Regions from separate parts of the Bacillus sp. M13(2017) genome, predicted to be linked through region 1. Evidence: predicted binding sites of a transcription regulator. Region 1 holds the regulator's gene; the other holds the start of a gene.
The links. Region 1 encodes NrdR, which represses ribonucleotide reductase genes. Its sites were predicted from a motif close to AACACNATATATNGTGTT; they were not measured.

Region 1 (15,573 bases):
GCTCATCTAATTCTGCTTTCTTAACGAATGCAGTACCGTAAATACGTTGTAGCATTTTATTATTGCTATCGCCGCGCCAGTAAGCACCTGCAACGCTTAATAATTTAAACACTTTAATTTTTCCTGTAGATGGAAGGTGAACACCACGACAAAGGTCGAAGAATTCGCCTTGCTCATAGATTGAAATAACTGCATCTTCTGGAAGATCGTTAATTAAATCTAATTTTAACTCATCGCCGATTTCTTCAAAGCGACGAATTGCTTCTGCACGTGGTACTTCATGACGAACGATTTCTAAGTTCTCGTTCACGATTTTTTGCATTTCTTTTTCGATTTTCTTGAAGTCTTCAACTGTAATTGCTTCTTCCATATCAATATCGTAGTAGAAGCCATTTTCAATTACTGGACCAATGCCAAGCTCAACCTTAACATCTTTATATAAACGTTTTAACGCTTGTGCTAAAAGGTGGGCTGTTGAATGGCGTAAAATATATAGGCCATCTTCAGAATCTAATGTAATGATAGAAACTGCACCATCTTCTTCGATTGGTGTAACAAGATCGATCATCTCATCATTTAATTTTCCAGCTACAGCTTTTTTCTTTAAGCCTGGGCTAATAGAAGCTGCGATTTCTTCAGTTGTTACGCCTTTTGGAAACTCCTTCACAGCTCCATCAGGGAAAGTAATTTTAACTACATCTGCCATCACTGGTCACTCCTCTTTTTCTCAAAATAAAAAACACTCATCCCGTAAAAAGGGACGAGTGTTGAATTCGTGGTTCCACCCTTGTTCCAATTAACATAATTGTTAATTGCTCAAGTTCAACATAACGGTGTTGTCCGTTAGCAATTACTAGAAAAACCGTTCACTGCTAAAGTTTAGAGGTGGTAAGTAATAATCCCGTACTAGGAAGCTCACACCCTAAGGCTTCCCTCTCTGAAAATCGTAGAAAACTACTCATGTCCTCATCATGACATTTCAATATATTTCATTTATGTAGGTAATTATATGCTCAAAAACTTAGAAAATCAAGGGCGTTACCTTTATTTTTTAAATTTTTCACATTGCGCTCAAAATCATGTAATCCATGTAATTGGACCCGTTCTTGGAACACATTTCGCAAAGTAATAATCATATTATGATCTTGTTCTTTCGTATATAAATAAATCTTTTTGGGCGAAATAGAAAGAAGCGGCGCAATTACTTTCGTATCAATATATACATCATTTTGCTTTAACAATTCCTCATCTATATATTGGACCAACTTCTCCTGTTTTAAACGTCTACCTTTATCATCATAAAAGATAAAGCTTTCATCAAAAATAAGATGCACACAAGACAAACGTGATTTACGGCTGCTTACTTGTTGCCGAAGCGTCTCAATGAACATTTGGTATTCTTGCTCCATCTTATATTCATCAATTGCCACTTCCGCAAGTTTAGCCACCATTTCCCTATATGTACGAAGACGAAAACGGATATATGATGAAAACGAGAATGAGAGCGGATCACAAAGCCAATTGTTTAAAGAAGACTTAATATATGACTCAAATGCGTTACGCGTTAAATCCTGAGCTACACCTTTTCTTCTTCCCTTTAAAATCTCATGTGCCATGTGCAATATTTGATGACACTCTTCTTGTTCTTCATAAAAAAACTTTTCTTTTAAAATCGTATAAATCCACTCATTTTGTTTCACATTCACAATGAAATACACCATTACTGGCAATAAGATCTTTTCAATATAATTCGATTCACGTACTGGTATGTGAATCACCACTTTTTGTTCCTGTAAATACACACTCGTTTCCTTATATAATACTTCCGCTCTTTTCAGCAATTGTCTATATACGTGCATAGCATCATTTTTTTCTTCGAAGCAAATTTCAATCACTTTTGTCCCCCCTTTTATCCCCGCTCTAAAGGACTGTATCTATACGTTACAAATCCTATAAGAGTCCGTCCCGCGTGAAGTTCACTCTTAGTAGAATCACATTTCCTATTGTTAGAAAATCCACTCAATATGGCTTGCTAATTTTATATATATTAAGGGAGGGAGAAAAAAATGATACAAGCTACTATGAATTTTTATTGTATACTTTACTTATCAATAAAATTATGCATCTGAATGATTGAATATAAATTCGTAAAAGTCGAATTACATTGGGGGCACTCGCTCAAAACCAGCTGAAGACTACCAAGAAATTATTCAAGAACATGCTAGAGATGGCTGGAGGTTCGTACAGATTGTTGCCCCTACGATTGGCAGTTCTGGACAACCTGAATATTTCGACCTCATATTTGAAAAGAAAATATCACTATAATACAAAAGAGCAAGCTTCTCAGCTTGCTCTTTTACTTATGACGACGGTTTTTCCCACCAATTGGAATTGGTTTCGCTAAATATTTAATTCGCTCCATAATACGTGCTGCCTTCATTTCTTCAGCCTCACCACGCTGCGTATACGTTAAATGGTGTTCCAGTTGTTTAAAATCAAAATTAGACGTAAAGAACGTCGGTAAGTTTTCTAACATACGGAATTGCAAGATTGCACCAAGCACATCGTCACGCACAAAGCTTGACATCGCTTCTGCCCCGATATCGTCTAACATTAAAACTTGTACGCGTTTAACCGCATCAATCTTTTCACCAATCGAATTATCTTGAATTGAACTTTTAATTTCACGTAAAAATTCCGGGAAGTATACGAGCATCGAACTTATTTTCTTTCGAGCAAGCTCGTTCGCTATTGCTCCTAAAAGGTACGTTTTTCCTACACCAAATTTACCGTACAAATATAAACCTTGTGCTTTTTTACCTGGTTCATATGTACTTAAAAATTCATTCGCTGCACCAATCGCATCGATACGTGCATTTAAATCAGAAGGGTCTAAGTTTTCCATAGTTGCCTGTAAAATATCCGTTGGCATATATACACTTTGAACGAGTTTTTCATATTTCTTTCTCTCGTCATGCGCTACTTTTCTAACGCAGCGATCGTATTGAATATCAATCATCTTCCCTTGAATAACAAGCTTTGGCTCGTAACCTTGCAGCATATTTTTACATGAACCTAAATCCGGACAATCCACGCAACCTACACTTTGTCCAATATATTCATATAACTTCACAAGACTGCGCTCAATCATAGAAGTCGTTACTTCACCCTTATGTTCGTCTATAAATTCTTTCACACGCGGATGCGCCATTACTTCTGCCTTTAATACTTCATATCTATTTTTAAAGTTTTCATTTTCCATTAATTTTGCAAATGAATTTTGAATATGCTCCATTTTCTCACCTCAAAGAGCGTTCATTCTCTTCTATTAATCACGCTTATATTTTTTTAACACTTCTTCTAGTCGTTTTCGTTCATCTTCTAGCGTACTTGCATCTTTTTCTACACTTACATCTTTCTTCACTGTTTCTTTCTCTTGTTCTTTCGGCTCTTCTTCCTTAAGCCAATCTGGTACCATTTCTTTCCGCACCGTTTTCTTCACCGTACGGCCTTTTTTCTTCGTCTCAGCCCACTCTTGATATTGACGGTTCTCTTCTTTCGCTAACGCCATCGCTTCCGCTACTGTCCCGACCTTTTTACGTGCCCAATGCCCAGCAATCTTCTCGACATACGTTTTCGCAAGTTTCATATCTGAGCGTAGCATAACGTAATAAATAAGTACATTCACAACTCCTGGTGTCAATTTTTGATTAATCATGACATCTTCAACGATCTGCAAATCCGCTTTCGTTGCCTCTGCACCACCAGAAATCTCTTTCAATAGTTGTTTTGGCGAGATTTCCTCTAGCTGCTTTATTAGCATCTCCTCTTGCGATGAAGGCTCTTTCTCTTTCATCGTACGTGCAGCATGAGGCTGTACTCTTTCACTTAATACCGGTAATGCTTGACCATTTTCAAATTGATACCAATCGCGCGCTCCTTTTCTAAGCCTTTCCATATCAATTGTTTGCATCTCTGTCACTGCACCAAGAACGATATTTTGCATCGATAACACATCTACACCATACACGTAAGCAAGTGTTATAACGCAGTCTCTCACTTGATCTGTAATCGCCTTTTTAGGAACAAGAGCGGACAATCCATCTACAAATAAAGAGAAATCAAAGAAATCATTCCAAACTTTCGGAGCGTCTCCCTTCTCGTTACTTGGCATAGTTGTCGTTTTTGGAATACGAAGGTCTTCTTGCGCATGCTCAAGCTGTCCTGGATTAAACGAACCAAACACATCATTGAAAGAACGCGTAACATTTTCATAAGAAGCAAAATCAAATTCTTCTTCTAAGAAATATTGCTTTACTTGATTATATTTTGTCCGGCTCAATCGATTATATAAAAAGATACTTAAAACAATATCATCAAAAAACTGCTTCGGAGATAAAGGTGGTTGCAACTCATATATGAACATTCGAATATCTTTTTCTTTCTTAATATAAACCTTCAATAGCCCAATTGCCTCTAACTTTACTCGTTCCTCATATATTTCAGGAAGTTGCATTTGCATAGTCACCATAAGGGAATGATGCGTATTCTCTTTTCCAAATACACGATCTTGCTCTAGCTCTCCCCATAGTGTCATGTATAAGCTAAAAGCTCTACTACCTATTAACGGCTGATACAACATCGTTAACACTTTTCGGTCGTAATTGTGCAGTAGCCCTTTCGCACTTACTTTATAACGATCAATCGGCAATAGCTCCATCCATGACTGTTTTTCCATTCTTGCTTTTCCTTTCTCTCATCCAATCTATCCTCTACTTCATTCGTTCTATCTTCATTATATAAATTCTTAGTGAAAAAGAGCTATTAGCTTGCGCTTCTAGCTCTCTTATCCTATTACTTACGGTATGTAAAGAGAATAAAATACAACTTCTACTCTCTTTCTTTTTGCAGTATATCTTTTAATTCTTCAATAAATACATTTAAATCTTTAAATTGACGATATACAGAAGCAAAACGTACGTAAGCAACATCATCAATATCGCGCAGTTCTTCCATAACAATTTCACCAATCATATCACTTTTCACTTCTGATATACCTAAATTACGCAGTTCACGTTCCACGCTTTGTGTTACTTCTTCTAATTGTCTTAAAGATACTGGTCTTTTTTCACACGCTTTAATTAAACCGCGTAAAATCTTTTCTTTATTAAACTCTTCTCGTGTGCCTTCTTTTTTTACAACGATAAGAGGTGACTCTTCTACCCTTTCAAAGGTCGTAAAGCGACTTAAGCAGCTTTCACACTCTCTCCTTCTTCGAATAGAGCGCCCCTCGTCTACCGGACGCGAATCTAACACTCTTGTACCATTATGAGAACAGGATGGACAACGCAATTCATTCACTCCTTTACACTATACTCTTTATTTTTCTCTACTCACTTCACCTAAAATATATATACAATATTATATAACTCATTCTAACTCTCTTACCACTTTAAGTTTCAGCGCATCATTTTATCATCTCATCCTTAAAAATAAGATGGTATATAGAGAGCACTACCTCATTTGCAAGAGTCCAATTTATTCAACTAACGATTACGTTATATTTTTCCTTTTTTATAAACTAAAAAAGAGGTGCATTATACACCTCTTTACATTTTAAATCAATTATGTTCTTTTTTAAAGAGCTTTTGTTTCTCTCTGCTTAATTTCGAAGCTACCAGTGCCTCGAGGAAGCTCGATGCTCTCACGCGTTTTCGCGTTTAAACCTTCTGCAATATATTCTGCAGCAACATTTGGATCAATACGATCCCCACAAGTATAAACATCAATACTCGCGTAACCGTGCTCCGGAAAGCTATGAATTGTTAAATGTGATTCTGAGATAATTACTACTCCACTTACACCTTGTGGTGCAAATTTATGGAAAGCAACCTCACGCACTTCAGCACCAGCTCTTAGTGCTGCATCCACAAATAATTGTTCAATATACGGCATGTCATTAAGCTTGTCGAAATCGCAATCCCAAAGTTCAGCGATCACGTGACGACCCATCGTATCCATAGTATCCATTCTACAGTTCCCCCTTGTAAATTTATTCTAACTGTTCGAATTGAAAACTAATTTGCAATTTGGCTTGCTCCACTACCACGGGGGAAAGTTAGTCCAGAGAGGTCCTAACCCTTTAAGTAGTGACTACGTACCTCAGCTCTTAAGTTTACGAGTGTTAGTATACTTTGTTTATTTTCATTTTGCAACAACAGTTTTTTCGATTTTCTGTCATATTTTCCTCTTTACTTTTCCCTAAAAAAAATAAACGATTCACAAATGCAGTAATCACAACGTTTCGTGGTATGTCCACTTTTTAAAATATACTCATATAATTTTTTTCCTTTTCAGAAAAAAATAAAAAAAGAGGGCAAATATTGCCTTGCCCTCTCCTCCCTTATTCACTTAAATGTGTTGCACATTTTCTTGTTTCGCTAACTCTTCAACAACTAACGTTACAAGATCTACAACACGACGAGAGTAGCCCCACTCGTTATCATACCAAGCAAGTACTTTCACTTTACGATCACCCATTACCATTGTAGATAAACCATCGATAATAGCTGAATGCGTATTTGTATTAAAGTCGATAGATACTAAAGGCTCTTCGCTGAATTCTACAATACCTTTTAAAGCACCGTTTGCAACAGTTTTGAATGCATCGTTAATAGCTTCAACTGTCACATCGCGTTTTACATCTACTACTAAGTCAACAAGAGACACGTTTGGTGTTGGTACACGAAGTGCCATACCATGAAGTTTTCCGTTTAAATGCGGAAGAACTTTTGCTAGCGCTTTCGCAGCACCTGTCGTTGTCGGAATGATTGATTGTCCGCAAGCACGTGCTCTTCTTAAATCTTTATGTGGGTTATCAATATTTTTTTGGTCATTTGTATAAGCGTGAACTGTCGTCATTAAACCGTTTTCAATTCCAAACTGCTCATCTAACACCTTCACAACAGGCGCTAAACAGTTTGTTGTACAAGATGCATTTGAAATAACAGTATGTTTTATAATATCTAATTGGTCTTCGTTCACACCAACTACAATTGTTACATCTTCATTTTTACCAGGCGCCGTTAAAATAACTTTTTTCGCTCCAGCTTCAACGTGAAGAATTGCTTTTTCTTTTGAATTAAATTTACCAGTTGCTTCAATTACAACTTCAACACCTAAATCTGTCCAAGGCAATTCCTTTGGATCGCGGTTGTTTAAAAGGCGAATCATTTTTCCATCAACTAATAAGTGATCTTCAAATGCTTCTACTGTTCCGTCAAACTTGCCATGAACTGTATCATATTTAATTAAGTGTGCTAACGTTTCAGATGGATAGCTTGCATTGATTGCTACAATTTCGAATGCGCTTTCTTTTATTGCTTGACGAAATACCATTCTCCCAATACGTCCAAATCCATTAATTGCCACACGAGTCATAATATGTTATCCCCCTTGAATGCGTTATACTATTTATCTCCAATCCCAATAATAGTATAACACAAAAAGGAGATATGTCACTAAGCATTTTCATTAATTTCACAATTTTTTAGTCAATAATGTTCCACTTCTTTAAAATTACCTGCAATTGTGTTTTCGTTCCCATAATTGTGCCATCATTATTTATCACTTCATCTGCATTTTTCACTTTTTCTTCTAACGGCATTTGAGATTGAATACGAACTGTTGCTTCTTCTTCTGAAAAGTTATTTCGTTTCATTAAACGCTCTAATTGCGTATGCGGCTTAACCGCTACAACTAAAATGCGGTCAACGAGACTTGTTAATTTACTTTCAAATAAGAGAGGAATATCTAACACAACCGCTTGCATACCTTCTTCTATGTACATTTCCTTTTTCCTATTCATTTCCTCACGCACTGCAGGATGAACAATTTTATTTAACTGCAATCGTTTTTCTTCATTATAGAAAACGACACTTCCTATTTTTGGACGATTTAGTTCTCCATCTTCTTGTAAAACTTCCGTTCCAAATACTTCTACTATTTTGTTATATGCTGGTTTTCCTCGCTCTACAACTTCTCGTGCAATAATATCTGCATCAATAACTGGTATACTGAGCTCGCGAAACATTTGAGATACTGTACTTTTTCCGCTTGCAATGCCTCCTGTTAATCCAATTACTACTGTCATCATAATCCTCCTCATAATAAAAGGCGCGAAACTAATGTTCCACGCCCATACTTACATTTTCCAAATTCCAATAATAATGAGTAATACTCCAGGCAGGAATGTAAATTTTTGTAACCACTTCATATTCGATAAAACCGTTCCAAGTTTCATTCCAATAAATAAAAACAAAGAACTCATAACTGCAACTAATATCGCCATCATAGCGGGTGCATACCCTAATAAAGATGCACCAATTCCGGCACCAAATGAGTCTACAGAAAGAGCGATACCAAGAAGCAATGCTTCTCCTGCAGAAATGGTGCCTGATTTATCAAAATCTGCTACAGTCGGTTTCCGTAAAATTTGAATCACTAGCCCTAGCGAGGCAATCTCTAATTTCCAGACCTTCTCCTCTTGCTTCGGTTCTTCTTTTTTCTCACTTCGAAAAAATTGATATAATACCCAAATCCCTATTCCAATAAGAACAAGCCCACCGATACGCGTTGCGATAACAGGTGAAAATACTTTCGCGATCATATGTCCAATTCCCATTGAAACAAGCATAACAGCCGCTGAACACATTCCGATAATTATTATTGATCTTAGTGGTATTCTTACGCTTCTTAAACCATATGTTAGCCCTACACTACAGCTGTCTAAGCTTAATGTAAAAGCTAATAAAATAAGAGATAAATAAAGGTACATCGGTAAGCTCCTCCCTTATACATAGCTCTGCTGTATGTATATGACAAATGCCTATCCGATGTTATCTCTTTTCTATATTCTAGGCTGACAAATCGGGCAGTAATGCGTTCCTCGCCCGCCAACAACTGTTTTTTCTAATATCGTGCCACAAGTTACGCACGGCTCTCCTTTTTTCCCATATACATTTAGGAGTTCTTGGAACGAACCAATTTGCCCTTGTGAGTTGATATACGTCCGAATTGTACTTCCGCCACGCTTTACTGCTTCACCTAGCGTGGTAACTGTAGCCTCATAAATTCGCTCAATTTCTTCTACTGTTAAAGACGAAGCTTCTCGTTCCGGATGAATTTGAGAACGGAATAAAACTTCATCTACATATATGTTTCCAAGCCCTACTAAAAGACGCTGGTCCAGTAGCACAACTTTTATTTTACGATTTGTCTTTTGCAATCTTTCTTGCAAATACTGCGGTGTCATTTCAGCATCAAATGGCTCCGGACCTAAGTCAGCAAGAGGCATTTGGTTCATTTCTTCACCTTTCTTAAAGAGATGCATCGTACCAAACTTTCTCACATCTTTATAATGTAATTCCGTTCCATCTGTAAATAAGAAACGGACGTGCGTATGTTTATCAATTGGCTCATCCTCTTGATGTAGTAAAAACTTACCTTCCATACGCAAATGTGAAACAATGACATAATTCGTTACATATAAAAGCAAAAACTTTCCTCTTCGCTTTATATTTTCAATCTTCTCGCCTTTTAGCGTTTCTTTAAAGATTTCTGCATCATCCGGTCTTTTCACTATTTTTGGATAAGTAACAATAACATCTTCAATCGTTTTTCCTGTTACAAGATTTTCAAGTGTCCGTCTGACGTTTTCAACCTCTGGTAATTCAGGCATTTCATCACTTCCTTATTTTGCGTCGTACCAAGTTGGACCGTAAGAATAATCAACTTTCAGCGGAACTGCAAGTTCAATTGCATGTTCCATTACTTCAGGTACAAGCTGCTCTAATTTTTGAATCTCTTCTTTTGGTGCTTCAAATATTAATTCATCGTGTACTTGCAGAAGAAGACGCGCTTGTAATCCTTCTTCTTCTAAACGATCTGCCATAATAATCATCGCTTTTTTAATAATATCTGCTGCAGTACCTTGAATTGGTGTATTCATCGCTGTACGTTCAGCGAAGCTACGCAAGTTGAAATTACGACTCGTAATTTCTGGAATATAACGGCGACGATTTAATAATGTAGCCACATATCCTTTTTGTTTCGCATCTTTTACGATGTCCTCCATGTATTCTTGTACACCAGGGAAACTTTCTAAATACTTTTCAATAAATTCCGCTGCTGCTTTTCTTGTAATTCCTAAGTTTTGCGAAAGACCATAATCACTAATACCATACACAATTCCGAAGTTAACAGCTTTCGCTTGTCGTCTCATATTTGAAGTTACTTCATCTTTTTCAACGCCAAATACATCCATAGCTGTTTTCGTATGAATATCCATGTCATGTTGGAACGCTTCAACTAGCCCTTTATCATTTGCAATATGAGCTAATACACGCAGTTCGATTTGTGAATAATCAGCTGCATACATAATCCATCCTTCTTCTGATGGAACAAATGCCTGACGAATCTTTCTTCCTTCTTCTAATCGAATCGGGATATTTTGCAAGTTCGGATCCGTTGAACTTAATCGACCTGTTTGCGTTAACACTTGATTAAAGCGCGTATGAATTTTAGATGAATCTTCATGTACAACTTTCAGTAAACCTTCAATGTAAGTTGAATTTAGCTTCCCTAATTGACGATAATGTAAAATATTTGGAATAATTTCATGGTGATTCATAAGCTTATCTAGTACATCAGCTGACGTAGAATAGCCTGTTTTCGTCTTTTTAATAACCGGTAAGTTTAAGTTCTCAAACAAAATAACACCAAGCTGTTTCGGTGAATTAATATTAAATTCTGTTCCCGCAAGCTTATAAATTTCCTGTTCCATTTCCTTTAATCTACCCGCAAGTTCTTCCCCCATATTACGAAGACGATCTGTATCAACTTTTACACCCTTTACTTCCATATCAGCTAATACACGTGCAAGCGGCAATTCTAACTCTGTAAACAGTTCATATTGCTCATTCTTCTTTAACTCTTCCACAAATGTTTGCTTTATATCATATAATACATGCACTTTACGAGCCACATGCTCCGCTACTACCTCTAACTCTGGAACAGCACGCTTCGCACCTTTTCCGTAAACTTCTTCATCTGATTTCACAGCATGCGTTTCTTTCATTTTCGCTACAGTACGGAAATCTTTATCTGTATCAGCCGGGTCAAGTAAATAAGCAGCGATTAATAGATCGAAGTCAATCCCTTGCATATCTATCCCATTCCATTTCAGTGCAACGATTGCACGCTTCGCATCAAATGTATGCTTTCTCATTTCTCCATCTGCAAGCCACTCTTTAAAAGCATCTGACTTAAGAGCAATGTCTGTCTGAATAAAGTAACATCCATTTTCATTTTGAATACCGAAACCTTGAATGTCTGCTTTATGATAATTATCTTCTTGTACTTCAACGATAAGCGCACTATCTTGCTGAAGCATTTCTTCTGTAACTTCTTCCACAATATCAAATGTAATATCATCTAATTCAGCTGGAGCTGTTTCTTCTGGCGTAACGCCTAATTTATTTAAAAGAGATGTAAATCCTAAACTCTCGAACATTGGAATGACATCACTTGCTTCATATCCTTTATACGCCATATCATCCACATGAACTGTAATCGGCGCATCTGTAATAATAGTTGCAAGATCCTTACTCATAAGAGCTTGTTCTTTATTTTCTTCCAGTTTTTCTTTTAATTTCTTCCCACTTACTTGATCTATATTTTCATACACCGCTTCAACCGTTCCAAACTGTGTTAACAATTTAATTGCCGTTTTTTCACCAACTCCTGGTACACCCGGTATATTATCTGACTGGTCTCCCATTAAACCTTTCATATCGATAATTTGCTTTGGTGATAAGCTGTATTTTTCAAATAAAGCTTCTTTCGTATATTCATCCACTTCTGTAATCCCTTTTCGCGGAATACATACAAGCGTGTTATCAGAAACGAGTTGAAGTAAATCTTTATCTCCTGAAATAACTTTTACACTTGCCCCTTGCTCACTCGCTTCTTTCGCTAACGTTCCCATGATGTCATCCGCTTCATAATTCTCTAATTCATAACGCGGTACATTGAACGCATCCAGCATCTCACGAATAAACGGGAACTGCTCTGATAATTCAGGTGGAGTCTTTTGACGTCCTCCTTTATACTCACTATACGTTTTATGACGGAACGTTGTTTTGCCTGCATCAAATGCCACTAACATATGAGTTGGCTTTTCTTCCTCTAATATTCTCATTAACATCATTGTAAAACCGTAAATTGCGTTCGTATGTATACCTTTGTCGTTATTTAAAAGCGGTAGTGCAAAGAAAGCACGATACGCGATATTATTACCATCTACTAATACGACTTTTTTTTCCAAAATTGAAACCTCCCCATACAAATTTGAAATGATTTTTTTCACAGAAAAAAACCGTTCCTTTCCTCTCTCTATATTAACATGACTAATAGAGAGAAGAAAAATAACGGCTATTTTCTTTCATATATAAAACAGACTTATATTGGCATAAAGGGAAGTGACGAGAACAGCTTAACTATTCTCGTCCAAAATTACTCCTTGGATGAAGGGGTTTTCATGTATTATATTAACAGAGCTTTATTAATATTTAATTAAGCCATTGTTAATATATTGTAAACATCCTTCATCCTATTTTTCAGTTGCTGATTTCGGTAAAACAACTGTAAACGTTGTCCCTTCTCCAACTTCACTATCTACTGTAATCGTACCTTGATGCGCCTCAACTAAATGCTTTACGATCGACAATCCAAGGCCGGTACCACCAGTATTTCTACTTCTTGCTTTATCCACCCGGTAGAAACGTTCAAAAATACGCGGAATTTCCTCTTTACTAATACCAATTCCAGTATCCGATACTTTTATATAAGCATTATATTTATCTTCCGCTAACTCTACTGAAACAACACCTCCAGCCGGTGTATATACGATTGCGTTATTAATTAAATTAATAAAGATTTGTTTCAAACGACTTGGATCTCCAATAACAGAGGCTCGTTTTAATACATTCACTTGTAAAGAGATTTCTTTCTCTCCCGCTTTATTATCAAGCACCATATGAATATCTTCAAGCAGCCCCTTCATGTCAACAGTTCCCATATTTAATTTAAATCCTTGTTGTTCGATCTTTGACAAATCTAATAAATCTTCTATTAATCCTTGCATGCGCTCACTTTCTTTTAAAATAATGTGCAAGAAATGTTCGCAGAATTTTTTATTATCCATCGCTCCGTCTAAGAGTGTTTCTGAAAAACCTTTAATAGAAGTAATCGGTGTCTTTAATTCATGAGAAACATTCGCTAAAAAGTCTTTTCTCATTTGTTCTAATTTCTTTAACTCTGTTATCTCATGGAATACGAGAACAATCCCTTTCCATTCATGGTTTGTCCCGATAATAGGCGCTCCATATACTTCGAAATGCTTCCGTTCAATTCCAAGTGGCAATAACATTTGTTTACGCACTTTCACTTCTGTCATAAAGATTTCTTCTACAAGCTCAATAATTTCTGTATGATGAAACGATTCATAATATAAGCGATCTAAATATTCTTCATCTGTTACGTGGAAGGTTTCCTTATAAGAGCGGTTTACAAGGTTTATATATCCTCGGCTATCAATTAAAATCATTCCGCTTCCCATATTTTCAATTAACGTATGCAGACGATCTTGCTGCATTTCTTGTTCAAGTGTCATCTCTTGTAAATTTCGAGCTAAAATATTAATCGCTTTACTCAGCATTCCTGTTTCATCCGAATGACTTTCGTATGCACGTGCTTTATAATTACCCTTTGCCAATTCAATTGCAACTTTCGTAACCGATTCAATTGGCCTAATATATTGCCCTGTAATTTTCATACCTAAAAATACAACTACGAGACAAGCAATGACAAATCCGATAATTAATAATCCCCACGTTTTTTGGTGAACATCTTTCAAAGGCTCAATTGTGCTTTTCACCAAAATGTATCCTTGTTTTCCTTCTACATCTTGAACGAACACCGCATGATAAAATTCATTCTTTCGATCCGTTTCTTTCGTAATCACTTTACTTCGTTGTTTTGCCACTTCCGAAGAAAGTTCTTTAATCGTCTCTGGACTAAATGTCAATTCTTGTCCTTTTCTATATTGAACTTTCTTTTTTTCATCCAAAAATACGATAGAAGCTGGTATTTTTTCTTCTATCTTTTCAAATACGTATGGATTCTTTAAGACATTATCAAAACCTTGCTCTTCTGCTAACGTCGCAACATACTCCGTCTCTTTTACCATTCTCTCTTTAGCATGATCTATATAGTAGTTTTCAAACACAGTTTCTAGTAATAAACCTAGTCCAACTAAAATAAATACAATAAGAGAAACAAATGTAAAAAGAAGCCTGGAACGAAATTTATTCATTCCCTTTTGGCTCCTCTAATTTATATCCTAAACCACGTATCGTTTTAATGTACGTCGGTTTTTTCGTATTTTGTTCAATTTTATCGCGCAAATGGCTAATATGAACATCAACAATTCGTGTATCACCAGCAAAATCGTAATTCCATACAGCACTTAATAATTGATCACGTGTCAACACGCGACTTTTATTTTTCGCAAGATACACAAGTAGTTCAAATTCTTTTGGTGTTAATTCAAGCTTTCTTCCTTGGAAATAAGCCTCATAAAACTCCGGTAAAATTTTAAGTTCTGCAATTGTGATGCTATCTTCATCTGGCGCTTCTGCAACTTGTTCTTCTTGTTGTAATTTCGTACGGCGCAAAATCGCCTTCACACGAGCAACAACTTCTCTTGGACTAAATGGCTTCGTCATATAATCATCTGCCCCAAGTTCAAGGCCTAGCACCTTATCAAACTCATCATCTTTTGCCGTTAACATTAAAATCGGCGTCATAACGCGCTGCAATCGTAATTCTTTACACACTTCCATACCATCCATTTTCGGAAGCATTAAATCTAATATAATTAAATCTGGGCGTTCTGTTGTCGCTTTTTGAAGCGCCATTTCTCCATCCATCGCTGTTATAACTTCAAACCCAGCTTGTTGTAAATTAAATTCAATTAAAGTTAAGATAAATTCCTCATCATCAACTACTAAAATACGATTGTTCATTCTTTTCCTCCAAGTTATAGACTTGAAACCTTCTTCATCCTAGTATTTTCCCCGTTATTCTCATCATACTAGAAAATAAGGTCCCTCTCAATATAATTGTCTATTCATGGAGATCGTTTGTGTAGAATTGAGAAAATAGACGTAATTACGCTTCACCTGCAACTACACAGGATTTTGCCAAACTTTATAGATTGCTCTCTCTTCTTTAAAGCTCACTTCCGTATGAACTATAAAATCTTGATTTTGTGCTAGAAAAAACGAAAGAGCATACGCTATTTTATAATCTGGTGTTTCATATCCATCAAATACTCTCCCGTACATTTCATTCGCAACCCCGTCTGCCCACACTTCAGCTTCTCTTACCGTTTCAAAGATCACACCTTCTCTTTTCCACCTCATCTTAAAGAATCACTCCTTCCATTGACTT
Region 2 (15,573 bases), on a different contig from region 1:
CTATTATATTGATTACACGCTTGCTCAAATTTGTGCGCTACAATTTTGGAAACGTGCAAGAGATAATAGACAAGAGGCGTGGGAAGATTATGTGAATCTGTGCCAACAAGGTGGAAGTAAATCGTTCTTAGAATTAGTAGAAGTTGCAAATTTAACATCACCATTTGCCGAAGGCTGTGTGAAAAGTGTTATTACAGAAATTGAAGCATGGTTACATGCGATTGACGACACAAAATTGTAAAAAACATGCACTTTTTTTCACATGTTTAACATCGACATAATGGGAAAATGATGAGATAATAAAAGAAAATTCAGAATACTAAAGAGGTGTTTCTAATAAGGAGCACCTCTTTTGACCAACAAAAGGGGGGAACAAGTATGCTTCAATCTAATATGGATGTAAGTTTAGAAAGTTTAGTAAACTCATTACAGTCTACTCGAAGCACGCTATTATCAGAAATTGAAATGTTAAATGACACCGAAGTGAATGTAAAGCCACGCCGTGATAAATGGAGTATTATTCAAATTTTACACCACTTGCATTTAGTTGAACAATCTGTCACGTCTGCCCTTGTATATGCTTTACAAAAAAATGAAAGAAACATGACTCCATTTAAAGACCTCCAACTTACGCTTGATCGCACACATAAACGAGAAGCTCCTCAGCAAATGCAACCAACAGAAACTTTAATGAAAAAACAGCAAGGAATTCAATTGCTAGAACATTCACGACAAGAACTATTACACGCACTTCATAGTGTTATAGATGAAAAAGATCTATTTGAAAATGGATTAAAGCATCCTGTTTTTAATGATCTGAATTTGTATCAATGGGTTCAATTTCTTGATTTGCATGAACAAAGACATCTTACGCAGTTAAAAGAGGCGAAACATGCAATTTTGCAGCGCTAAAGTGGAAGAAGTGGGAAACCACTTCTTTTTTGATACGTGCATAGTTTTCTTTCTTATTTTGGAATACTACATGGAGAAAGAAAAGAAGGAGTTGAAAAAACATGTCTAAGAAGAAGCGAGAAGAAGAGCGCGCCTGGAAAGCACGTAAAGAAAATCAACAACCACACGGAAAAGTGAAAGCTTTTGCTGAATTAGTTGAAGGAACAGAAAAAACGTGATGAGTATTTCATCACGTTTTTTGTATGAGTGGAAACGTTAATAAAAAGGTTGTACCGATTCCTTTTTCACTTATAATATCAATTTTTCCATTCATAGCTTGAACAACACTGAATACGACCATCATTCCAAGTCCAGTGCCTTTTTCTTTCGTTGAATAAAAAGGAGAGCCAAGACGTTTTACTTGTTCCGAATCCATACCGACTCCTGTATCTTTTATATATAACTGAATATGCTTATGATCAGGAACTAATGTGAAATAAAGATCACCGCCTTTTGGCATAGCCTCAATGCAATTTTTTAAAATATTTAATAAACATTGATTTAGTTTTTGCTTTTCTCCAGCGATAAAAAAAGGAGTGCTTTGCTTTATATAATGAGTACGTACATTTGTTAAATTAGCAAGCGGTGTAATTAACGACAATGCATGTAGTAATTCTTCTTCTAACTGTAATGTTTGCTCTTTTTCAATGCTAGGTTTGGCAAAGGTTAAATAATCTGTAAGAACATGATTTGCTTGTTCGATGCCGTTAATGGCAATGTCAATATATAATTTTCGTTCCTGCTCAGTGCATGTATCTGATTGTAACAGTTGTAAAAACCCTTTCGTTGAAGTTAATGGATTGCGAATTTCATGAGAGATAGATGCTGCCATTTCACCAATTAAATGAAACTTTTCAGCATTTATAAGTTCGTTTTGGAGACGAACTTGAGTTTGTAATATGTGTAGTAAATATAAAATTAGGATTGTACCAAGCATTGAACATAACTCATACACAATAATATGCGGTATATAATCAGTCTTATTTGTAACCTTGGAAAGGAAGAAGGGTATCCAACTAAATCCGTATGTGAGACTGTAGATAATAGCAAGTGTTATTTTTATACGATTAGAAGTTCGATTGAAAAATTTATATGTTAATAGTAGAACAATAAATAGAAGAACAGAACCGATAAGAGATGGGAAAACACCTACCCCACCTAATAATAAGCGATATATGTTTAATACAACTAAGATAGAACCACCAGCAATAGGCCCTCCCGTTAATGTACCGACAATTAATACAATATGGCGCATATCAAATTGAAAACCATTATTTATTTTTGCTGCAAATGTAATACAGAGTACGGTAGCGAGGCAACAGAGTACAATAAATATAGCTGAATTTAATTTAGGAGAGCGTTTCCCTTTTTGATTCCAAAATAAATGATATACGAGCATTGTAATCAGGATGAATAATATATTTAAAAAGAGATAAATAATAAAGGATTTCAGTGGGATGCCCCCTCTCTTCTTATATTAAATTAATCATACTATAAAATGAAAGAAATGAAATGAAAAATAACCGAAAAATCAGAAATTTTTACGCTAGTATACAATATGTTACAATAAGCTGTGTCAATGAAAGAAGAAATTCCGTGCACCGTGCGGGAGAGGTTCGCGAACTCCCTCTATAAAAAACTATGGAAACAACAATATCCTTAGGTATTGTTTTGTTTTTTTATTGTGACAGTTCAAGAACGTTCTTTCTTCTTATTTATAGTAGAGAAGGAGAATGAGTGAAATGAAAAAAGAAAAAGCAGTTGTTGTTTTTAGTGGAGGACAAGATAGTACAACATGTTTATTTTGGGCAATAGAGCAGTTTGCAGAGGTAGAAGCTGTAACGTTTAATTACAATCAACGTCATAAGCTAGAAATTGATTGTGCAGCGGAAATTGCGAAAGAGCTAGGAATAAAGCATACGGTACTAGATATGAGTCTATTAAATCAACTTGCTCCAAATGCGTTAACGAGAACGGATATGGAGATTACACATGAAGAAGGTGAATTGCCATCGACATTTGTAGATGGACGAAATTTACTCTTCTTATCATTTGCTGCTGTATTAGCAAAACAAGTGGGAGCACGTCATATTGTAACGGGTGTATGTGAAACTGATTTCAGCGGTTATCCAGACTGCCGTGACGTGTTTGTGAAATCGTTAAATGTTACATTAAATTTATCTATGGATTATCCGTTTGTCATTCACACGCCACTTATGTGGATTGATAAAGCTGAAACATGGAAATTATCAGATGAACTTGGAGCATTTGAGTTTGTTCGAGAAAAAACATTAACATGTTATAACGGAATCATTGGTGATGGTTGCGGTGAATGTCCAGCATGTCAACTTCGTAAAGCAGGATTAGATACGTATCTGCAAGAACGCGAAGGAGCGAACAACTAATGGATAACTTTTTTGGATTTCGCATCGTAGAGAATTTGCAAAAAATGGACAAGGATATTCAGCGTAAACAACTCAAATATCATAATAAAAGAGTAATGGTCAGTAAGGAATTTACATTTGATGCAGCACACCATTTACACTGTTATGAAGGGAAATGTAAAAACTTACATGGTCACACATATAAAGTTGTATTTGGAATTAGTGGATATGTAAATGAAATAGGTCTTGCAATTGACTTTGGAGATATAAAAGAAATTTGGAAAAATGAAATAGAAATTCATTTAGATCATCGTTATTTAAACGAAACGTTACCAGCAATGAATACGACTGCTGAAAATATGGTCGTTTGGATTTATGAAAAGATGGCAGAAGCACTAACAAAAGAGAATCGTGTGAACGAATATAAGGGAGCTCGCGTTGAATTCGTTCGTCTATTTGAGACACCGACTAGTTATGCGGAAGTAAGACGGGAGTGGATGCTCGATGAGTAAAATCCCTGTCTTAGAAATATTCGGTCCGACTATTCAAGGTGAAGGAATGGTTGTAGGGCAAAAGACAATGTTTATCCGTACAGCTGGTTGTGATTATAGCTGCGCTTGGTGTGATTCTGCTTTTACGTGGGATGGATCAGCTAAAGATCAAATTAGACAGATGACAGCAGAAGATATTTGGAGTGAGCTTGTTGCAATTGGAGGAGAAAATTTTTCTCATGTTACGATTTCAGGTGGAAATCCGGCATTACTGAAAAATATTGAGTTTCTTCTTTCTATATTAAAAGAAAATGGAATGCGAACGGCAATTGAAACACAAGGGAGTAAGTGGCAAGATTGGTTACTTGAAATTGATGAGGTAACAATTTCGCCAAAACCACCAAGTTCGACGATGAAAACAGATTTTCAGAAGTTAGATGCTATGATTCAGAAACTAGCAGGAAAAGATATTAGTTTAAAAGTAGTAGTATTCGATGATTATGATTTTGAATATGCAGTTAAGATGCACGAACGTTATCCAAAGGTACCATTTTTCTTGCAAGTAGGAAACGATGATACAAAAACAGTGGATGATGCGATGCTTATTAAAAAATTATTAGATAAGTATGAGTGGCTGATTGATAAAGCTGTAAATTGTAAAGAGATGAATGATGCAAAAGTATTGCCTCAGCTTCATGCGTTAGTATGGGGAAATAAACGCGGTGTATAATGAGAAGGGATGTTTAAAAATGGCAGGAAGATTAGATGAAGATTTAAAAGATGTAACATTATTAGGAAATCAAAATACAAAATATTTATTTGAATATAGCCCAGAAATATTAGAGGTATTTGATAATAATCATCCAAACCGTGATTATTTTGTAAAATTCAATTGTCCTGAATTTACAAGTTTATGCCCGAAAACAGGACAACCAGATTTTGCAACAATTTATATTAGCTATATTCCAGAGCAAAAAATGGTAGAGAGTAAATCTTTAAAGTTGTATTTATTTAGTTTCCGCAATCATGGTGATTTCCACGAAGATTGCATGAACGTTATTATGAACGACTTAATTAAATTAATGGATCCACGTTACATTGAGGTATGGGGGAAATTCACACCACGTGGTGGCATTTCAATTGATCCATACTGCAACTACGGTCGCCCAGGGACGAAGTATGAACAAATGGCTGACTACCGCATGATGAACCACGATCTATATCCGGAAACAATTGATAATCGTTAATAGAAAGAAAGGGCCTGTATACTATACAGGCCCTTTCTTTCTATTATATTATGCATTTTGATTAATGACAGTATAGTTTTTATGACTTACAACTGTAAGAGGTTCCATATCTAGTTCTCTAAAATTCTTCATAATTGTTATATCAACAATAACAGAGTTTTGATTTACTTTTTGAACACGGCCTTGCATTCCACCTTTAAATTCGATGATATCTCCAGTTTCTGCGATCTGCATAAGCAACTCTCCTTGTTACAGTTTTCCCAAAAAAAGAATAAATTTGGGTTTTTTTATTTCCTCCTATTTTGAACCATATTTCCTACTTTGTAAATGTTTCCAAAGTAAAAAATCGAAAAATATTCACTTTTTGTAAGAAAATATGTAAAAAATCCATGTTATTTGAAAAAAATAGCGAAAATGCGGGAATCTTTATATCGAGGTATAATGAAAAAGTAGAATAACCTACTGAAGTGGGAGAAATTAGAGGCGGTAAAATGATGTTTGAATTTGTGGGGAGTGTTATAGCTTTAATTTTATTTTTATTTTCTTATATGCATTTAAAAAAGATTCGTCAATATGATACGAGTACATATTTTGATGGGATGGATGGTATCCATGCTTCGATAACACATGATAGTGGTGGGGAGATGTAAAGGTATATAACTTTATTTTCTTGCGTGGTATGATGTTTAGAACTAGTGCATAATAAAGTTCGTAAGTGATGAATGGAGAGTGAAGAGAATGAAGATTTCTTTTATTCGTCATGGTTGTTTAGGTCGTATAAGAGAACCGATGACAATTACTTCATTTCACGAATGGATGAAACAGTATGATTCCGAGTCAATGATACAAAAAGCTAAAATGCCGATAGAAACAATAGAGGCAATTGAAGCAGCGAAATTTGTCTTAACAAGTGATCAAAGGCGTGCTGTACAATCAGCAGCTGAATTAACGGATTCTTTATCTTTTATGCAAAATTCTCTTTTTAGAGAAGCTGAAGTTCCTTCATGCTTTTTTGCTCCGAAGTGGTTGAAATGCAAAATTAAGGTATGGATGTTCATTGGACGAACATTATGGATACTTGGCTACCATAAAGGTGTTGAGTCCTATAAGGAAGTAAGAGAGAGGGCAAGGCAAGCGGCTTACCTGTTACATCGTTATGCTCTCGTACATGGAAGTATTGCTCTTGTAGGTCATAATTATTTTAATTCGATGATTGGAGCGGAGCTGAGGGCAATGGGATGGTCTGGTTCTCCTATTTTGCATAGAAAGCCATGGGGATGTACAACATATACGTTTCACGAGGCGATGGATGGAAATATATTAAATACGAATTTAACATAAAAGCACACGATTTATATAAATCGTGTGCTTTCTTTTTAAGATATAGAAATTTTGACGTTTAATGGTTTTACGAGATGAGCATAAGGTTCGCCTACTAGCATAACAATTTCATCTTTTTTATAACCTAACTTTTCGTATAATGAATAGGCGCGTGTGTTTTCTAAATTAACAAGTAAAGCGATTTTTTCATGCCCTTTTTCAGTTGCATAGATTTCGGCAGCTTCAATTAATTTAGAACCGATACCTTTTCCGCCGTGTGCACTTGAAACTGATAATGTATCAATGTAATACTCATCAAGCTCAGCTTCTTTTTCTAACGTAATTGATTCATCTTTATGTAATTCTCTTAAGTGATGTACAATTGGTGCGTCAAGCTGTGTTGCTTCACTACCGTGATAAGCGACAATAACTCCAACTGCACCCCCGTCTTGCTCATATACAAAACAGTTTTCATAGCTCAGTCGATTTTTCTTTTTTGAGAACCATGTTTCAAGTCCTAGTAATACTTCTGTCTCAACTGTGCTACCTGTGATTTTTTCAGCAATTTCGTGCAGAGCGTTATACAATAAAGGTGCTACCAGTTTCGCATCTGTCTTTTTTGCTTTCCGAATCATAGTATCCCTCCTAGTTCTATTCATATATTGTAGCATAGCGGTGTGAAACTTTGCATAATTGAATGTCGAAATGTTTGATATAGAGAAGTAGCTATGTTAGTATATGATATTTAGTGGACATATACTAAAGAGATATCTTTTGAAAAATAATGAAAATGAAATGAAGGTATAGCATCTGGATAATTTTACAGTTGTTGACCTATAGAATATAAGATAAAATAAAATATTGCATAGAGGTGAAATACATGGATAAAGAATTAGCAAATACAATTTTGGATCAGCTGAAAAATGGTGAAATAAAGGAGTATGTTGTTACGAAAGATGTATTTTATACGTTCAGAGAAGTTTTAGTAAATCGAGAAGACTTTAAACATTTCATTGGTAACGCACAGCGAGGCGGGCAAGTGATTTATACATATTCAGAAACGCCACGTTCATAAAGGGGAATTTTGATCAGCAGGGCATCTCTCACTGATTAGTAGCCTTCACCAATCGGACGTTTAATGCGGGATAAATAAAAGATAAAGGAGAGGGGAATTATGGGCGATTTTAAACAAGGCATTTTACCACATTGGGATTATATGTGGAAAGATAGAGCCGGCAATCGATTTATGGGAATGGTTATGTATCCAGAGAAAAGAAAATGTTCAGCAAAAATGCTTCAGAAAATAAAAAGAGCATATGAAGAAGCAGTAGAAATTAAAGTAACTGTACAAGTTCAACATACATATCAGTACGTAGAAGGAATGATTGTATACTTTGATGAAGAGTCTCCTGTATGTACAATGATTGATAAAGATGAAAATCCGCATCATATATTTGTAAAAGATATTTTGCGCATTGAGCAATCTGAATAAACTTTTCATAAATAAATTGAAGTTCCATAATAATAATCTTTTTCTATAATAGTTATCTTTTAGTATGTAACGAGAAACGAAAGTATATGTATAATATATTTAATAAGGTAAATTTGATAAATGTAATCTTTTTTTAGAGCAGATTATAGTTTCATATCTGTTCTTTTTTGCGTGATGCTGGAGAAATATATTTCTTCAGCATCTACCGTTTTATGACAAAATATATTGTTAACTTTTTTAAAAATAAGGTTAAATTCGTTGACAACTTTTTTGAAAAGCACTTTATTGACATGAGTTTTAGAATGTTGTTTCATAGTCATTGTATTGAAAAAAAACGGCTATCATGTCGAAAAGTAAAAGTTAAAAAAAGAAAGAATTTATACATATATCTTGTGTCTTATTTTGAAACGTAATACAATATATAGAGAAATCAAGAACAACATATAGAGAATATAGATTTGAGAGGGAGGGTCGGAAATGTTAGTTGCATATGATTCTATGACAGGAAACGTGAAGCGTTTCATTCACAAATTAAATATGCCGGCCGTTCAAATTGATGAAGATCTAGTAATAGATGAAGACTTTATTCTTATTACGTATACAACAGGTTTTGGCAATGTACCAGAACGTGTTTTAGACTTTTTAGAGCGCAATAATGAAAAATTAAAAGGCGTATCTGCAAGCGGCAATCGTAACTGGGGAGACATGTTCGGTGCAAGTGCTGACAAGATTTCTACTAAATATGAAGTGCCTATTGTATCAAAATTTGAGTTATCTGGAACAAATAACGATGTAGAATATTTTAAGGAAAGGGTGCGGGAGATTGCGACACATTGAACTGAATAATGAAATCACGCAAATGCAGGACGGTTTTTATCAGCTTCATAAAGATAAAGAGGCATTAGAAGTCTTTATGGAAGAAGCTAGAGAGAATACCGTTCCTTTTAATAGCGTGGCAGAGCGAATGGAGTATATGAAAGAGCATGATTACTATTACAACGTTCTGGACGAGTATAGCTTGGAGGAAGTAGAGGAAGTATATAACATCGCTTATGGTGAAAACTTCGAGTTCCAATCTTATATGGCAGCATCTAAGTTCTACAAAGATTATGCGTTAAAAACGAATGATCAAAAACAATACTTAGAAAGCTATGAAGATCGTGTAGCAATTGTTTCATTATACTTAGGACGCGGTGATGTTTCGAAAGCAAGACAATTCGCAAGCATGATTGTAAAACAAAACTACCAACCAGCGACACCAACCTTTTTAAATGCGGGAAGAAGCAGAAGAGGAGAAATGGTGTCTTGTTTCTTGTTAGAGATGGACGATAGCTTAAATTCAATCGGCTTTAACATTAATACTGCGATGCAATTATCAAAAATCGGCGGGGGAGTAGCTTTAAACTTATCTAAGCTACGCGCACGTGGTGAGCAAATTAAAGGTATCGACAACGCTGCAAGTGGTGTAGTACCTGTTATGAAATTGCTTGAAGATTCGTTTTCATATGCGAATCAGCTTGGCCAACGAAAAGGTGCCGGTGCAGTATATTTAAACATTTTCCATTGGGATATTATTGAATTCCTTGATACAAAAAAAATAAATGCCGATGAGAAGAGCCGTATTCAGTCTCTATCAATCGGAATTATCGTTCCAAGTAAGTTCTTTGAGCTTGCTGAGAAAAACGAACCTTTCCATGTTTTCGCGCCTTATACGGTTTATAAAGAATATGGCAAGCATTTAGATGATATTGACATTGATGAAATGTACGATGAATTAATGAGCAATCCGAAAGTGAAGAAGAAGCCACTAGATATTAGTGCACGTGATATGCTTATTAAAATCGCCATGATTCAGCTTGAGTCTGGTTACCCATACTTAATGTTTAAATCAAATGCAAATAATCAACATCCATTGAAGGATATTGGAACTGTGAAGATGTCGAACTTATGTACAGAAATCTTCCAGCTTCAAGAAACTTCAGAAATAAATGATTACGGTACAGATGACATTATCCGTCGTGATATTAACTGTAACTTAGGATCGTTAAATATCGTAAACGTAATGGAAAATAAAGAAATTCGTGAAGCAGTTCATGCGGGAATGGAAGCTTTAACAGCTGTTTCTGATATGACGATTATTCCGAATGCACCAACTGTGAAAAAAGCGAATGACGAGCTTCATTCAGTTGGACTTGGAGCAATGAACTTACACGGATATTTAGCAAAAAATAAAATCGCTTATGAAAGTGCAGAAGCGAAAGAATTCGCTCGTACATTCTTTATGATGTTAAATTACTATTCTATTGAGAAAAGTATGGAAATCGCTACAGAAAAAGGCGAGACATTTAAAGACTTTGATAAATCTGATTATGCGAATGGCACATACTTTGAAAAGTATGAAACGACAGATTACAGCCCAGTAACTGAAAAAGTTCAGCAACTATTTGAAGGAATTCATATTCCAACAAAAGAAGATTGGACAAGTTTAAAAGAGCAAGTGCAAAAGAATGGTTTATACAACTCATATCGTCTTGCCATTGCTCCAACACAATCAATCAGTTACGTTCAAAATGCAACTTCAAGCGTAATGCCGATCGTAAGTCAAATCGAATCAAGAACATATGCGAACGCGACAACATATTATCCAATGCCGTATTTATCAAAAGATACGTTCTGGTACTATAAATCTTCTTACGATATGAATCAGTTTAAATTAATTGATTTAATCGCAGAAATTCAAGAACATATTGACCAAGGAATTAGTACAATTCTTTACGTTAATAGTGATATTTCAACACGTGAATTAGCACGTTACTACATCTATGCACATAAAAAAGGCTTAAAGAGTCTGTATTATACGAGAACACGTAAATTAAGCGTGGAAGAGTGTGTGGCTTGTACCGTTTAATATAAAAAGTGAGACATGATGAGCAGGGTTTTCTGAACCCTGCTCATGCTTAGTTATCATATTTAGAGAAGGGGCGATTTAATGCGTGCGGTAAACTGGAACAAAAAAGAAGATGATTTTAGTTTAATGTTTTGGAAGCAAAACATCGCTCAGTTTTGGACAGAAGAAGAAATTGCGGTTTCGTCTGACAAAAATACTTGGGTGCAATTATCGAAAGAAGAGCAAATTGCTTATAAGCGTGTATTAGGTGGTTTAACACTTTTAGATACGAAACAAGGTGGCGAAGGAATGCCACTTGTACTTGTTCATCTTGAAAATTTACAAGCGAAAAGTGTATTAGCTTTTATGGGAGCTATGGAAGAAGTACATGCGAAAAGTTATAGTCACATTTTCACAACGTTAGCTACAGAAGAAGAGATTGATGATATTTTTGACTGGGTAGACAATCATCCGTTACTTGAGAAAAAAGCTGGTATTATTACTGGTTACTATCGTCGTTTATTAAAGCCTGAAGTAACAAAAAAAGAGTTATACATGGCAATGGTAGCAAGTGTGTTCTTAGAAAGTTACTTATTCTATAGCGGATTCTTCTATCCACTTTACTTAGCTGGTCAAGGAAAACTAACAGCAAGTGGTGAGATTATCAACTTGATAATTCGTGATGAGTCAATTCACGGCGTATTCGTCGGTATTTTAGCACAACAAATCTTCGCAGAACTTTCTGCAGAAGAGCAACAAGAAGTGCAAAAAGAAACACAAGAGTTATTAATGGAACTATATGAAATTGAAATGGCCTATACAGAAGAAATTTACACTTCTATCGGTCTTGTAGAAGATGTAAATCGTTTCGTTCGTTACAATGCAAATAAAGGGCTTATGAACTTAGGACTTGAGCCGAAGTTTGAAGAAGAAGAAATTAACCCAATCGTTTTAAATGGTTTACGTACAGATACGAAAAACCATGATTTCTTCTCTGTAAAAGGAAATGGTTACGTAAAAGCAACGAACGTTGAAAAGTTAGCTGACGATGACTTCGTGTTTAACTTTTAATATAGGATTATAAAGAAAAACTGTCTTATTCATTGATAAGACAGTTTTTCTTTATAATTTTGTTTACATAACACTATTATTTTTGTATAGCGATTTATATTGGGAAGTTCTATTCGTTTAACGGATAGAACTTTTTTGTAATTAAATGGGTATTTACAAACCTTTTGTATCGGTGTATTATTTAACTAGTACACCGATACGAAAGGAGGGAAGAAATGAAAATAGAGTTTTCTCCAAATACACCAATTTACATTCAGGTAATGGAATACATAAAAAAAGAGATCGTAACAGGACATTTATTGCCTGGTGATAAAATTCCCTCTGTCCGTGAATTAGCGAGTGAATTACAAGTGAATCCAAATACGATTCAGCGTACATTTCAAGAGCTAGAACGGGATGGAGTTGTTGTAACACGTAGAGGAATGGGACGGTATGTAACGAATGAAGGGGAGAAAATTATGGAGCTGCGAAAAGAGATGGCGAAAGAATTACTTCATTCTTTTATAGATGGAATGGACAATTTAGGTTTTTCAGAAGAAGAAATTCTTACAATTCTTCGTTCTTCATTACATGATAAGAGGGAGGAGAGCCAATGACAAAGCTATTAAAAATAGAAAACTTATGGAAGAGATATGGATTAAAAGCAGTGATCCGTGAATTAAACATAGAGATTACGGAAGGGAAAATCGTTGGGCTTGTTGGAGATAACGGGAGCGGGAAAACGACGTTATTGAAAATGATTGCAGGCTTGCAATATCCTTCTGAAGGTAGGATTACAATAGATGGTAAAAAGGTAGGGTTACAGTCGAAAGAAATCGTTTCATTTATGTCCGATAAGCCAGTCTTTGATGATTGGATGACTGTAAAAGATGCTTTATTTTTTTACCGAGATTTTTATAAAGACTTCGATATTCAAAAAGCAGTAGATACGATTGCAGAATTTAAAATACCGTTAGAAGAAAAAATTACAGCATTGTCAAAAGGTATGGTTGAGAAGCTGCAGATTATTTTAACGTTTTCTCGAGAAGCGAAGCTATATGTACTGGATGAGCCATTGGGCGGGATTGATCCTCTTTCTAGAGAACATGTATTGGATCTAATTCTACAGTTCTATAGGGAAGATTGTACGATATTAATTTCCACTCACTTAATAAATGAAATTGAAAATATTTTTGATGAAGTGATCTTTTTAAAAGATGGAGAAATGGTTCTATATGAAAATGTAGAAGAAATTCGTTTTCAGAGAGGAAAAGCAGTTCATGAATTTTTTAAGGAGGTGTTTAGTAAGTGAAGTCAGTACTTTCCTATTTATGGAATGTAAATAAGAAAAGATATATTGTTACTTTTTTACTCTTTGTGCTAATTGAAGCTGTGTTATTTTCACAAATGATTGTAAGAAAAAGTGATGCGGCTATCAGTAGACAAGAGGGCATATTTGGAATCATTATGATTATATTTTTCTTTTATATTGTTTATATGTTTATACAAACAATGAAATCATATTCACGCTTACTGACTAATCCAATGTTACGACTTACAGCAATATCTGGGAAACAATATGTAATTTCTATGCTTATTTTCTCATTTATTGCAATGGCTATATGGTATGGGATATGTGGAATTCTTTTCTACGTAAGTTATGTATTAGCTTTTCCTACGACTTCTGTATATGTAGAGGCAAAAGAGATTATGCAAGTAGGCATAATTAATAATTTAATATATATGATAAGTGATTTATTTGAGTTTTTGTTTAGTGTGTTACAAATTATATTAGTAATTACTCTAGTTAAGTCACTTACGAAAAAGAAAAAGGCGCAAAATATACTAATTGTTATTATTTTTCTAGTAATAAATATAGCGATTACTTTAGCGACAACCTTGCTAGGAAAATTAGCTCCAGCTTTCCAAGTATTACGAAGAGTAGAATATCATAGTGAAAGCAAGAGTCTGTTTATTAATATGTTTCAAGAAAATGGATTTAACATTTTTAATATAAGTTTCATGGTAATGGTTAGTGCTCTAATAATATATGTAATTGCTTATATTATCGATAAAAAACTAGAAGTCTAAAGGAGGAATCAGCATTGGGAAACGTAGTAGTAAAGTTAGAGAATGTTCGAAAAAAGATTGGTGGAACGGAAATTATTCGTGGTTTATCATTTGAGGTTCGTGAAGGAGAAGTATACGGATTCCTTGGGCCGAACGGTAGCGGTAAGACGACGACGATCCGTATGATGACAGGTCTTATTTCAATGACAGAGGGCGATATTACAATTTGTGGACATAGTATTCGCTCGGAGCGTGAAAAGGCGCTAGAGCAAATTGGAGCGATTGTAGAAAATCCTGAACTATATGATTATATGACAGGAATGCAAAACTTAAAGCATTTTGCGAACATGGCCATTACACCAATTAGTAAAGAGCGCATTGCTGAGATTATAAAGCTTGTTGAATTAGAGCATGCGATTCATAAAAAGGTGAAAACATATTCACTTGGTATGAAACAACGTTTAGGAATTGCACAAGCATTACTTCATCAGCCGAAAATCTTAATTTTAGATGAGCCGACAAATGGATTAGATCCAGCTGGTATTCGCCAAATTCGTGATTATTTACAACGTTTAGCGAAAGAAGAGAATATTGCTGTAATCGTATCAAGTCACTTATTGAGTGAAATTGAATTAATGTGTGATCGCGTCGTTATTATTAAACAAGGTGAGTTTGTTCAAGAGTACAACTTACATGAAAAAGTGAAACATGATGAGGCAGTCGTTGTAGCGTTTGAAGTAGATGAAGTTCAGAAAGCGAATGAAATCATTAAAGGCAAAGCAAAAGGGAATGTAATTGTAGCATCTGTAACAAAAGACAACATTCCGCAACTTGTAAAAAAACTTGTTCATGCTGATGTGCTTGTATACGGAGTTACTGTTCAAAATAAAACGTTAGAGGATGAGTTCTTAGCGATTACTGGGGGAGTGAAAGCGTAATGTTTAAATTAATTCAAAATGAATTTTTAAAGTTGCATGCGAAAAAAGGTATGTATATTTTAATAGGTGTAATTGCTTTATTGGAGATTTTAGGAACAGTAGTATTGGCGAAATGGGGCGACGCTGGTAGCTTAAGTGGATCTTACTTAGATTTTGCGAGTTCAAATATCGGCTTAATTATGATATTCACAACGATCTTTGGAATTACAATAGCTTCTCGTACAATTACAGATGAATTCCAAAAAGGAACGATTAAGCAATTATTAATTCGTCCAAGAAAACGAATGACAATTTTATTTTCTAAATATATTACAGTATTATTAACGATGTTATTTATCGTATTTGCTAGTACGTTAATTGCTTTGATTATTGGTGTAATTGTAATGGACGGTAGTAAAACTGAATTAACGTTAGGAATTGTTTTAAAAACAATATTATATCAGCTGCTATCACCATTTTTCTTTGCAACACTTGCATTTTTCTTAGCAAATGTGTTTAGAAAGTCTGTATTACCAATAATTATTACGATGTTTCTATTATTCTTACAAGGTACAATTAACATGGTATTAATGATGTTTGCAAAAGGTGTAGCGAAGTTTGTAGTATTCAGCCATTTGGATTTAAGAGCTTACGACAGCAATAAATTAATTAGTGGGGGAGTAGAACCTACATTTACAGAATTTACATTTACAACTTCATTATTACTTATAGCTGCATACTTTGTTGTATTACTTGTAGCATCA

Region 2: nrdI (class Ib ribonucleoside-diphosphate reductase assembly flavoprotein NrdI) is a predicted target of NrdR. The motif match lies at 8,297-8,314, and genes of this name have one in related genera.

The regions. Positions count from the first base shown of each region.
Region 1 covers NZ_KZ268500.1:262,812-278,384, reverse strand. Annotated here, with positions in the region: gene thrS (threonine--tRNA ligase) at 1-706, opposite strand, end outside; T-box leader at 754-982, opposite strand; gene ytxC (putative sporulation protein YtxC) at 1,014-1,895, opposite strand; partial or broken gene CGQ22_RS01685 (DUF4177 domain-containing protein) at 2,130-2,325, shown strand; gene dnaI (primosomal protein DnaI) at 2,357-3,295, opposite strand; gene CGQ22_RS01675 (replication initiation and membrane attachment family protein) at 3,329-4,738, opposite strand; gene nrdR (transcriptional regulator NrdR) at 4,891-5,352, opposite strand; gene speD (adenosylmethionine decarboxylase) at 5,638-6,021, opposite strand; gene CGQ22_RS01655 (glyceraldehyde-3-phosphate dehydrogenase) at 6,412-7,440, opposite strand; gene coaE (dephospho-CoA kinase) at 7,550-8,152, opposite strand; gene ytaF (sporulation membrane protein YtaF) at 8,204-8,836, opposite strand; gene mutM (DNA-formamidopyrimidine glycosylase) at 8,909-9,739, opposite strand; gene polA (DNA polymerase I) at 9,752-12,385, opposite strand; gene phoR (sensory box histidine kinase PhoR) at 12,671-14,434, opposite strand; gene phoP (two-component system response regulator PhoP) at 14,427-15,146, opposite strand; gene CGQ22_RS01620 (hypothetical protein) at 15,309-15,545, opposite strand.
Region 2 covers NZ_KZ268506.1:80,738-96,310, forward strand. Annotated here, with positions in the region: gene CGQ22_RS17065 (M3 family oligoendopeptidase) at 1-241, shown strand, start outside; gene CGQ22_RS17070 (DinB family protein) at 379-912, shown strand; gene CGQ22_RS32510 (DUF6254 family protein) at 1,014-1,130, shown strand; gene kinB (sporulation sensor histidine kinase KinB) at 1,142-2,350, opposite strand; PreQ1 riboswitch class I at 2,557-2,600, shown strand; gene queC (7-cyano-7-deazaguanine synthase QueC) at 2,694-3,356, shown strand; gene queD (6-carboxytetrahydropterin synthase QueD) at 3,356-3,847, shown strand; gene queE (7-carboxy-7-deazaguanine synthase QueE) at 3,840-4,556, shown strand; gene queF (preQ(1) synthase) at 4,576-5,073, shown strand; gene CGQ22_RS17105 (YkvS family protein) at 5,122-5,307, opposite strand; gene CGQ22_RS32015 (hypothetical protein) at 5,568-5,723, shown strand; gene CGQ22_RS17120 (histidine phosphatase family protein) at 5,812-6,414, shown strand; gene CGQ22_RS17125 (GNAT family N-acetyltransferase) at 6,450-7,028, opposite strand; gene CGQ22_RS17130 (hypothetical protein) at 7,274-7,468, shown strand; gene CGQ22_RS17135 (hypothetical protein) at 7,568-7,885, shown strand; gene nrdI (class Ib ribonucleoside-diphosphate reductase assembly flavoprotein NrdI) at 8,363-8,722, shown strand; gene nrdE (class 1b ribonucleoside-diphosphate reductase subunit alpha) at 8,709-10,793, shown strand; gene nrdF (class 1b ribonucleoside-diphosphate reductase subunit beta) at 10,875-11,843, shown strand; gene CGQ22_RS17160 (GntR family transcriptional regulator) at 12,059-12,439, shown strand; gene CGQ22_RS17165 (ABC transporter ATP-binding protein) at 12,436-13,134, shown strand; gene CGQ22_RS17170 (hypothetical protein) at 13,131-13,913, shown strand; gene CGQ22_RS17175 (ABC transporter ATP-binding protein) at 13,928-14,830, shown strand; gene CGQ22_RS17180 (ABC transporter permease) at 14,830-15,573, shown strand, end outside.